DNA from 3 places in the Streptomyces sp. NPDC051133 genome. Region 1 is predicted to be linked to each of the others. Evidence: riboswitches for the same ligand, from Rfam matches in the RefSeq annotation. Region 1 holds a riboswitch; each other region holds the start of a gene.

The links. Region 1 has a riboswitch for cyclic di-AMP ahead of AB0N17_RS19905 (M23 family metallopeptidase). Riboswitches for the same ligand answer to the same signal wherever they lie in the genome.
Positions count from the first base shown of each region.
Region 2: another riboswitch for cyclic di-AMP. It lies ahead of AB0N17_RS10285 (transglycosylase family protein); the one in region 1 lies ahead of AB0N17_RS19905 (M23 family metallopeptidase).
Region 3: another riboswitch for cyclic di-AMP. It lies ahead of AB0N17_RS26705 (M23 family metallopeptidase); the one in region 1 lies ahead of AB0N17_RS19905 (M23 family metallopeptidase).

Region 1 covers NZ_JBFBBK010000018.1:56,710-59,938, forward strand. Annotated here, with positions in the region: gene AB0N17_RS19900 (PP2C family protein-serine/threonine phosphatase) at 1-860, shown strand, start outside; cyclic di-AMP (ydaO/yuaA leader) riboswitch at 1,115-1,284, shown strand; gene AB0N17_RS19905 (M23 family metallopeptidase) at 1,292-2,338, shown strand; gene AB0N17_RS19910 (aldo/keto reductase) at 2,409-3,229, shown strand, end outside.
Region 2 covers NZ_JBFBBK010000007.1:72,506-75,734, forward strand. Annotated here, with positions in the region: gene eno (phosphopyruvate hydratase) at 1-1,154, opposite strand, end outside; gene AB0N17_RS10285 (transglycosylase family protein) at 1,462-2,151, opposite strand; cyclic di-AMP (ydaO/yuaA leader) riboswitch at 2,156-2,328, opposite strand; gene AB0N17_RS10290 (transglycosylase family protein) at 2,526-3,229, opposite strand, start outside.
Region 3 covers NZ_JBFBBK010000027.1:122,423-125,651, forward strand. Annotated here, with positions in the region: gene AB0N17_RS26700 (pitrilysin family protein) at 1-1,054, shown strand, start outside; cyclic di-AMP (ydaO/yuaA leader) riboswitch at 1,313-1,473, shown strand; gene AB0N17_RS26705 (M23 family metallopeptidase) at 1,486-2,241, shown strand; gene AB0N17_RS26710 (GntR family transcriptional regulator) at 2,452-3,138, shown strand.

The DNA.
Region 1 (3,229 bases):
GCCCCGGCACCCACCCCGCCGTCGCCGCCGTCACCGACGCGGTCACCATCGCCACGGTCGCCCTGCTCGCCCTCGCCATCAACCGGGTGGTCCGGCTCGGCGACCGGCGGCTCGCCTCCGCCCGGGAGGTCGCCGAGGCCGCCCAGCGGGCCGTACTGCCGGAGCCCGCGGCGCGGATCGGCGGCTTCGAGATCGCCGCCCGCTACGAGGCGGCGCGGCGGGACGCGTCCATCGGCGGGGACCTGTACGCGGTGCAGGACAGCCCGTACGGCGTCCGGCTGGTCGTCGGGGACGTACGCGGCAAGGGCATCGGCGCGGTCGCCGCGGTCGCCGTGGTGATCGGGGCGTTCCGGGAGGCGGCCGAGCACGCGGCCACCCTGGAGGAGGTGGCCGAGCGGCTGGAGCGGGCGCTGGCCCGGGAGGGCACCCGGCGGGCCGGCATCGACGCCTTCGAGGGGTTCACCACCGCCGTCCTCGCCGAACTCCCGCACGGCGACGGGGTCGTACGGCTCGTCAACCGCGGCCATCCACCTCCGCTGCTGCTCTACGCCGACGGCACCGTGCGCGCCCTGACCACGCACGAGCCCGCGCTGCCGCTGGGCATGGCCGACCTCGGCCGGTGGCCCGACCGGTCCCTCCAGGCGGGCTTTCCGAGCGGGGCCACGCTGCTGCTGCACACCGACGGCCTCTCCGAGGCCCGGGACGGCCACGGCCGGTTCTACGACCTGGAACGGCGGCTCGACGGACGCCCCTTCGCCGACCCGGGCGCGCTGCTCGACCGGCTCGCCACCGAGGCGCGGCGGCACTCCGGCGGCGGAATGGCGGACGACATGGCGCTGCTCGCCGTGCGGCGGCCCTGAGCGGGGTGACGGTCCCTGGGCGGAAGTCACGGCCTGTGACCGCCCGACCGCCGTGCGCATAACATCTGAGTCACCATCAAAAACACTGAGACTCCTGAAGCGTGGCCAACTCGCCCGTTTTGCAGGCTTCCTGTCCGGAAAGTCCGCGACCGGAAACCTTAATGATCAAGCCGAACGGCTTGGAAAGTGCCTGGCGGGTCTATTAACGTTCGATAACGCAGCGCGGTCGTCCCAGCCGTCACAAGAGGCGGCTCCGTGCGCACGCGCCGAATCCCGCAAGGGAACCGGGGAACCACCACCTTGGGGTGAATCACGCGGACACCGCCGTGAACTGCTTTGAGTCCACGACCGGTATACGCGCGTAGGAGACCTTCCTGCTCCGAACCCGTCAGCTAACCCGGTAGGCGGCGGAAGGAAAGGAGCACGCCCGCGTGGCGTCCAACCGGCCTGCCCCAGAAGCCCCGTTCGTGCCTGCGCAGCGCGAGTCCGAAACGTTCGGTTACGGCGCCTACCGCGCCGACGAGGGCCCCTGGGAGGAGTGGAACCCGACCGAGGACTCCGTCGCCCCGGTCCGCGGCCGGCACCGCGTCGCCAAGCAGCGCGGCGGCTTCGCGCGCAGCTCCACCGTCCTCGGCGTCGGCGTGATGGCCGCGGTCGGCGCGGGCGGCATGGCCAGCGCCAACACCGGCAAGCCGCCGGTCTCCATATCCCTGCCGGACCTGCCGGACCTGCCGTCCTCCGTCGACCACTTCTTCGGCGACGACTCCTCCGGCTCCGACACGCACCAGGCCACCGCCACCGCGCTCAGCAACGTCGGCACCACCGCCGACAGCGACAGCAGCACCGGTGCCGGCGAGGCCCTGCGCAACCGGATCATGGCCCAGGCCGAGCAGCAGCAGAGCAAGGCCGACAGCAAGGCCACCGCCGCCGCGCTCGCCGCTTCCGAGAAGCAGACCGCCGACGCCGCCGCCAAGGCGGAGAAGGACGCCGCCGCCAAGGCCGCCGCCGCCCAGCAGAAGGCGGAGGCCGACGCCAAGAAGGCCGCCGAGGCCGAGCGGCTGGCCGAGCTGGCCAAGCAGTACACGCTGCCGGTCGTCTCGTACACGCTCACCGGAACGTTCGGGCAGCCCGGCTCCATGTGGTCCTCCGGCTACCACACCGGCCTGGACTTCGCCGCTCCCACCGGCACCCTCATCAAGGCGATCCACAGCGGCACGGTCACCCAGGCCGGATGGGCCGGTGCCTACGGCTACCGCACCGTCCTCACCCTGGACGACGGCACCGAGCTGTGGTTCTGCCACCAGTCCTCGATCAACGTCTCGGTCGGCCAGAAGGTCTCCACCGGCGACGTCATCGGCCGCGTCGGTGCCACCGGCAACGTCACCGGCCCGCACCTGCACCTGGAGGTGCACCCGAACGGCCAGGCCACCGCCGTCGACCCGGCGCCCTGGCTGCGGTCGAAGGGCCTCACCCCCTGAGCGTGTCGTTCGTGTGAACACGGCGCCGGCGGCGGAATGCGATCATCCGCCGCCGGCGTTGACATTGAGCATGACTTCTCTGCGCACACTCGGCTCCTCCGACCTCGAGGTCTTCCCGCTCTCCCTCGGCGGCAACGTCTTCGGCTGGACCGCGGACGAGGAGACCTCCTTCGCCGTCCTGGACGCCTACGCGGCCGCCGGCGGCAACTTCATCGACACGGCCGACTCCTACTCCGCCTGGATCGAGGGCAACAAGGGCGGCGAGTCCGAGACGATCATCGGCAAGTGGGTCAAGGCCCGCGGCAACCGCGACGACGTGGTCATCGCCACCAAGGTCAGCCAGCACCCCGAGTACCAGGGCCTGTCCGCCGCCAACATCAAGGCGGCCGCCGACGCCTCCCTGCGCCGCCTGGACACCGACCACATCGACCTCTACTACACCCACTTCGACAAGCCCGAGGTGCCGGTCGAGGAGATCATCGGCGCCCTGGACGAGCTGGTGAAGGCGGGCAAGGTCCGGCACATCGCCGCCTCCAACATCAGCGCCGACCGCCTGAGGGCCTCCCTGGACTTCTCCGACCGCGAGGGCCTGGCCCGGTACGTCGCGCTCCAGCCCCACTACAACCTGGTCTCCCGCGACACCTACGAGGGCCCGCTGCAGGACCTGGCCGCGAAGGAGGGCCTGTCCGCGGTGCCGTACTTCTCGCTCGCCTCGGGCTTCCTGACCGGCAAGTACCGGCCGGGTACGACGGTCGACAGCGCCCGCGCCGAGGGAGCGGCCAAGCACCTGCAGTCCGAGCGCGGCCGGCAGGTCCTCACGGCCCTGGACGAGATCGCGGCCGCCCACGGGGCCCAGGTCGCCACGGTCGCCCTCGCCTGGCTGGCCGCCCA
Region 2 (3,229 bases), on a different contig from region 1:
CCGCAGTTGGTGGCGACGGCCAGGTCGGCGATGGTGACGTCCTCGGTCTCGCCGGAGCGGTGGGACATCATGCACTTGAAGCCGTTGCGCTGGGCCAGCTCGACGGCGTCCAGGGTCTCGGTCAGCGAACCGATCTGGTTGACCTTCACCAGCAGGGCGTTGGCGGTGCCCTCCTCGATGCCGCGGGCGAGGCGCTCGGGGTTGGTGACGAACAGGTCGTCGCCGACGAGCTGGACCTTGTCGCCGAGCTTGTCGGTGATGACCTTCCAGCCGGCCCAGTCGTCCTCGAACAGCGGGTCCTCGATGGAGACGAGCGGGTAGGCCGCCACGAGCTCCTCGTAGTACTCCGTCATCTCGGCGGCGGAGCGCTCCTTGCCCTCGAAGAGGTACTTTCCGTCCTTGTAGAACTCGGAGGCGGCGACGTCGAGCGCGAGGGCGATCTGGTCGCCGGGCGCGTAACCGGCTTCCTTGATCGCTTCGAGGATGAGGTCGAGGGCCTCGCGGTTGGAGCCGAGGTTCGGGGCGAAGCCGCCCTCGTCGCCGAGGCCGGTGGACAGGCCGCGGCCCTTCAGCACCTTCTTGAGGGTGTGGTAGACCTCGGTGCCCCAGCGCAGCGCCTCGGAGAAGGACTCCGCGCCGATCGGGGCGATCATGAACTCCTGGATGTCCACGTTGGAGTCCGCGTGCGAGCCGCCGTTGAGGATGTTCATCATCGGCACCGGCAGCAGGTGCGCGTTCGGGCCGCCCAGGTAGCGGAAGAGCGGGAGGTCGCTGGCCTCGGAGGCGGCGTGGGCGACGGCGAGGGAGACGCCGAGGATGGCGTTGGCGCCGAGGGAGCCCTTGTTGTCGGTGGCGTCCAGGTCGAACATGGCCTGGTCGATCAGGCGCTGCTCGGTGGCGTCGTAGCCGACCAGCTCGGGGCCGATCTGCTCGATGACGGCGAGGACGGCCTTCTCGACGCCCTTGCCCTGGTAGCGGTTCGGGTCGCCGTCGCGGAGCTCGATGGCCTCGAAGGCGCCGGTCGAGGCGCCGGACGGGACGGCGGCACGACCCGTGCTGCCGTCGTCGAGGCCGACCTCGACCTCGACCGTGGGGTTGCCTCGGGAGTCCAGGATTTCCCGGGCTACGACGACGTCGATGGACGGCACGAGCATCTCCTTCTTGGATGTGACGCTGGAAGTGCGGGGCGGGTGCCGCCTTGCGGCGGTGCCTTGCGACTAGAGCCTAACCGTCCCGGGGGCGTCGGCCACCGACCGACCGCCCCGTGGACATGCCGACCGTACCTTTTGTTTCCACCCGAAACAAAGCTCCGTGGTGAGGGCATGAAAAACCCCGCCCCGGCGCGTACGGGGGAACACGCGCCGGGGCGGGGAGCCCGTGGGGACGGGGGCGGCCCTCACGAGGCCTTCGGTGAGACCCCTGGGGATGTGAGGGCGCCGGGGCCGGGCCGGGAGCCGGCTGTCACTTCAGGTGCAGCTGCTGGCCCGGGTAGATGAGGTTCGCGTCCTCGACGATGTCCTTGTTCAGCTCGAAGAGCTTCTTCCAGCCGCCCTGGACGTGGTGCTTCACGGCGATGGTGCTGAGGGTGTCGCCCTTGACCACCTTGTACTCGCCGTCGCCCTTCTTGACCTTCTTGCCGGTCGGGGTGGTGACGGTCTTGCTCGCCGACGGGGCCGTGCGCTTGGCGGAGCGGGTGGCGGCCTGCTGGTCGGTGGAGCGGGTGGTGCTGCTCGGCGCGGTGCTCTTCGAGGAAGTGCTGGGCGCGGAGCCGTTGTAGGCGGCGCCGGACAGGCCCGTGCCGCAGACCGGCCAGGCACCCTTGCCCTGCGCGGCGAGGACCTTCTCGGCGACGGCGATCTGCTGCGCCTTGGTGGCCTGGTTGGCCTGGGAGGCGTAGGCGGTGCCGCCGTACGCGGCCCAGGTCGAGGCGGAGAACTGCAGGCCGCCGTAGAAGCCGTTGCCGGTGTTGATGGACCAGTTGCCGCCGGACTCGCACTGGGCGACCGTGTCCCACTCGGAGGCGGTGGCGGCGGAGGCGTTGCCGGCCGCCATCAGCGGGGCGGCGACGGCGGCGCCGGTGACACCGGCCAGCGCGACGGCGCGGACGGCCTTGGACGGACGGCGGTGCTTGCCCTTGCCGGTAAACAGCATGGATCGATCCCCTCACCGACGCCTGCGAGGTGAGCTGTCGGGTTCGGGCCGGTTGAGTTGCCCGGCCGCACACCCGCTTTCGCGAGGCGCGGCTCCACCCCCAGCCGGTACCAGCTCAACTGCTGGGCCCGGCACTTACCTTGGGTCCCCCGCTCCTGCCTACGGCGCTTGACGCGACGACTGTTCCCGGGCAGCCGCTGGCAGGATTCGGCGTTGCGGCAGCCGGGGCCCGTGGTGACGAGCGGCCTTGACCGTAGACAGGCGATCGGCGGAATTTCAAAGACGATCAGGGCTTCTGAGAGTCATCCCACACTTTCACCAAACCGGACATCAGGGATCAAACGGGACGTCAACTCTCCCCGCTTTTCGCCCGTTTAGGACCTGACTTCCAGGGTCTGACCGGCGGTGATGTGGTTCGGGTCGGTACCGATGGCGTTCTTGTTGTGGACGTAGAGCGCGTGCCACCCGCCGTCGACGTCAAGGGAGTCGGCGATGGAGGCGAGAGTGTCGCCCTCGCGGACCGTGTAGGTGTCCGGCCCGGAGGATGCGTGACGGCCGGAAGAAGGGTTGTTCTGACCGTTTGTCACGCTTTCGTCCGCACTCCCGCCCCGGTGACGTCCGCCACTGCTGAGGGCGCCGGTGTCGACGAGGCTCCAGGAGCCGGTGGGCTGCTCGGAATTGTCCGATTCGTCGGTACCGGGGTCGACCGTGGAGGAGCTTCCGGACCCCTGCGAGTTCTCGGCGCCCTTCGGGGTGGACTTGTCGGACTTGGGGGTGTTCGTTCCGTGCGAGCCGGTGGACGTACCGGGGTGGGTGCCGGCGTCCCCGTCCTGGCCCGGGGCCGGCGTGGCGCTCGGGTCCGAGGCGTCCCCGGAGTCGGAGGAGCCGGTCGAGGGGCCCGAGTCGGAGTCGGAACCGGCAGACGGCGAGGAGTCCGCATCCGCCGGACCGGACGAGTCGGAGTGGCCGGCCGACCCGGAGGAGTCGCCGGAATCGCCGGTGTCGCCGGACCCCCCGACGCCGGTGTCGACGTCGGCCGACCCGGAGTCCGAGGTCATTCCGGCGAGCAGCGCGCAGG
Region 3 (3,229 bases), on a different contig from region 1:
GGAGGTCCCGGCCTCCCGTCTGGCCAAGGGCCTCGGCCTGCTCGCCGACGCGCTGCGCGCGCCCGCCTTCGCCGAGAGCGAGGTCGAGCGGCTGGTCCGCAACCGCCTGGACGAGATCCCGCACGAGCTCGCCAACCCCTCCCGCCGTGCCGCCAAGGAGCTCTCCAAGGAGCTCTTCCCGGCGGCCTCGCGCATGTCGCGCCCGCGCCAGGGCACCGAGGAGACCGTCGAGAAGATCGACGCCGCCGCCGTACGGGCCTTCTACGACCGCTACGTCCGTCCCGCCACGGGCACGGTGGTCGTGGTCGGCGACCTCACCGGGATCGACCTGGACGAGCTGCTCGGCGACACCCTGGGCGCCTGGACCGGCACCCCGGGCGAGCCCCGGCCCGTGCCGCCGGTGACCGCCGACGACACCGGGCGCGTGGTCATCGTGGACCGCCCCGGCGCCGTCCAGACGCAGCTGCTCATCGGCCGGGTCGGTTCCGACCGGCACGACCGCGTGTGGCCCGCCCAGGTGCTCGGCACCTACTGCCTCGGCGGCACCCTCACCTCCCGCCTGGACCGCGTGCTGCGCGAGGAGAAGGGCTACACCTACGGCGTGCGCGCGTTCGGGCAGGTCATGCGGTCCGCCCCGGACGGCACGGGCGCCTCGATGCTCGCCATCAGCGGCTCCGTGGACACCCCGAACACCGGTCCCGCGCTCGACGACCTGTGGAAGGTGCTGCGCACCCTCGCGGCCGAGGGCCTGACCGACGCCGAGCGGGACGTCGCCGTGCAGAACCTGGTCGGCGTGGCGCCGCTCAAGTACGAGACCGCGGCGGCCGTCGCGAGCACCCTGGCCGACCAGGTCGAGCAGTACCTGCCCGACGACTTCCAGGCGACGCTCTACCGGCAGCTCGCGGCGACGGGGACCGTCGAGGCCACCGCGGCCGTCGTGAACGCCTTCCCGGTGGACCGCCTGGTGACCGTCCTCGTCGGTGACGCCGCCCAGATCAAGGCGCCGGTCGAGGCGCTCGGCATCGGCGAAGTCACCGTCGTGGCCGCCGAGTAGCGTCCGCGGCCGCCGCGTGGCGGCAGCCACTGCGGCACGCACGCACACGCCGTACTCGCGCGTGGGCCCTGACGACCTACGGGTCGTCAGGGCCCTTGTCGTTCCAACCGCTTCCCCAGATGACCGATTTGAGACGGAGGTTGCCTGTCTGCCCTGTGGGATGCGCTACAAAACACCGGTTGCGTTTGAGGTTCGAAAGCCGCCCCGCTTAGCGTCGTCCGGGCTGTTCGTCAGGCAGTACGCCGCGCCCGCGGCACCGGACAGTCATCGCCGAGTCCCCGTACGGCGCGAGCCAGGGGAGCCGGGGACCCACCGTCCCTGGGGTGAATCGGGCGCCCGCGCGGAAGCGGGGGAGCCCGTAGGAGACCTTCCTGCTCCGAACCCGTCAGCTAACCCGGTAGGCGAGAGGGAAGGAAAGGACCAGCCACTTCATGGCGTTCATGTGCGCCACCGGGAAGCACCGCAAGCCCGGCCGGGTCAAGCGCACCACCGCTCAGGCGGCCGGTGTCGCGGCCCTCACCACCACCGGTGTCATCGGCACCCTCGCCGCCTCCCCGGCCCTCGCCGCCGAGAACTCCGCGGAGCAGACCGGCCTCACCCCGGTGCTCGCCGTGAGCGACGACATCGCCGAGCACATCGACGCGCAGGCCGCCGCCCAGAAGCAGGCCGCCGAGCAGAAGGCCGCCGAGGAGGCCGCCGCCAAGGCCGCGGCCGCGAAGGCCAAGCAGGAGCGCGAGGCCCGGGCCCGTGCCGCCCGCGAGGCCGAGCGCAAGCGGCTGAACGCCTTCGTCCCGCCGGTCGCCCACTCCTACGTCTCCACCGGCTACGAGGCCAGCAGCTCCCTGTGGTCCTCGGGCCACCACACGGGCATCGACTTCCACGCGGCCAGCGGCACGGCCGTCCACGCGGTCGGCTCGGGCACCGTCGTCTCCACCGGCTGGGGCGGCGCCTACGGCAACCAGATCGTGATCCGCATGGCCGACGGCATGTACACCCAGTACGGCCACCTGTCCTCCATCGGCGTCACGGTGGGCCAGCAGGTCACCCCGGGCCAGCAGATCGGCCTGTCCGGCGCCACCGGCAACGTCACCGGCCCGCACCTGCACTTCGAGGCGCGTACGACGCCCGACTACGGCTCCGACGTCGACCCGGTCGCCTACCTCCGCAAGCACGGCGTGAACGCCTGACCGACCGGACGGCGATCGCCGGTACCCCTGACAAGCCCCGGCTCGCCGAGCCGGGGCTTTCGCCGTATTTCCGCTGTCTCCGCCCGCACCGCTGTCCAAAAAATATCCATGGATTACGGCCCGCCGTCGGAAATTCCGGCTCATTGCAATAGAGTCGCAGAACACGCGTCCATCGTCGGCGTTTCACGGGGATTAAGGCGGAGGTCGGTCATGCGTATTCCGGCGCACTCGGTGTGCACGGCGATCCGGGACGACATCGTCGCCGGTGTCCATGAACGCGGCAGCCGCCTCACCGAGGAAGTACTGGCCCGCCGCTACGGCGTCTCGCGCGTGCCCGTCCGCGAGGCCCTGCGCACCCTGGAGGCCGAGGGTTTCGTGGTGACCCGCCGGCACGCGGGCGCGTGCGTGGCCGAGCCGACCGAGCAGGAGGCGGCCGACCTGCTGGAGATGCGTCTGCTCCTGGAGCCGCTCGGTGCCGCCCGGGCCGCGCAGCGGCGCACCGAGGCCCATCTGAAGGTGCTGCGCGGGCTGGTCCGGCTGGGCCAGGAGCGGGCCAGGAGCGGCAACAGCGCCGATCTGCGCGCACTGGGCGGCTGGTTCCACGAGACGCTCGCCCAGGCCTCCGGCAGTCCGTCGCTGACCTCGATGCTCACCCAGTTGCGCCACAAGATCGCCTGGATGTACGCGGTGGAGTCCGCGCCGAGCCCGGTGGAGTCCTGGGCGGAGCACGGGGCGATCGTGGACGCGGTGGCGCGCGGTGACGGCGAGCGCGCGCGGGCGGTCACGGCCGTGCACACCGAGCGCGCGTCGGCCGTGCACCGGCTGCGTTTCCGCCGGGCGGGGGAGCGTGTGAGGACTTCGCAACACGCCGTACACACGTCGGGCGGGCGGCATTAACACCGGCACCGTATACAAAGAGATGATATTCGGTGGGCCGGGTATTTCCGTTGCCTTTTCCTGCTGCCGTGAATTCGGCGGCCGCAGGATG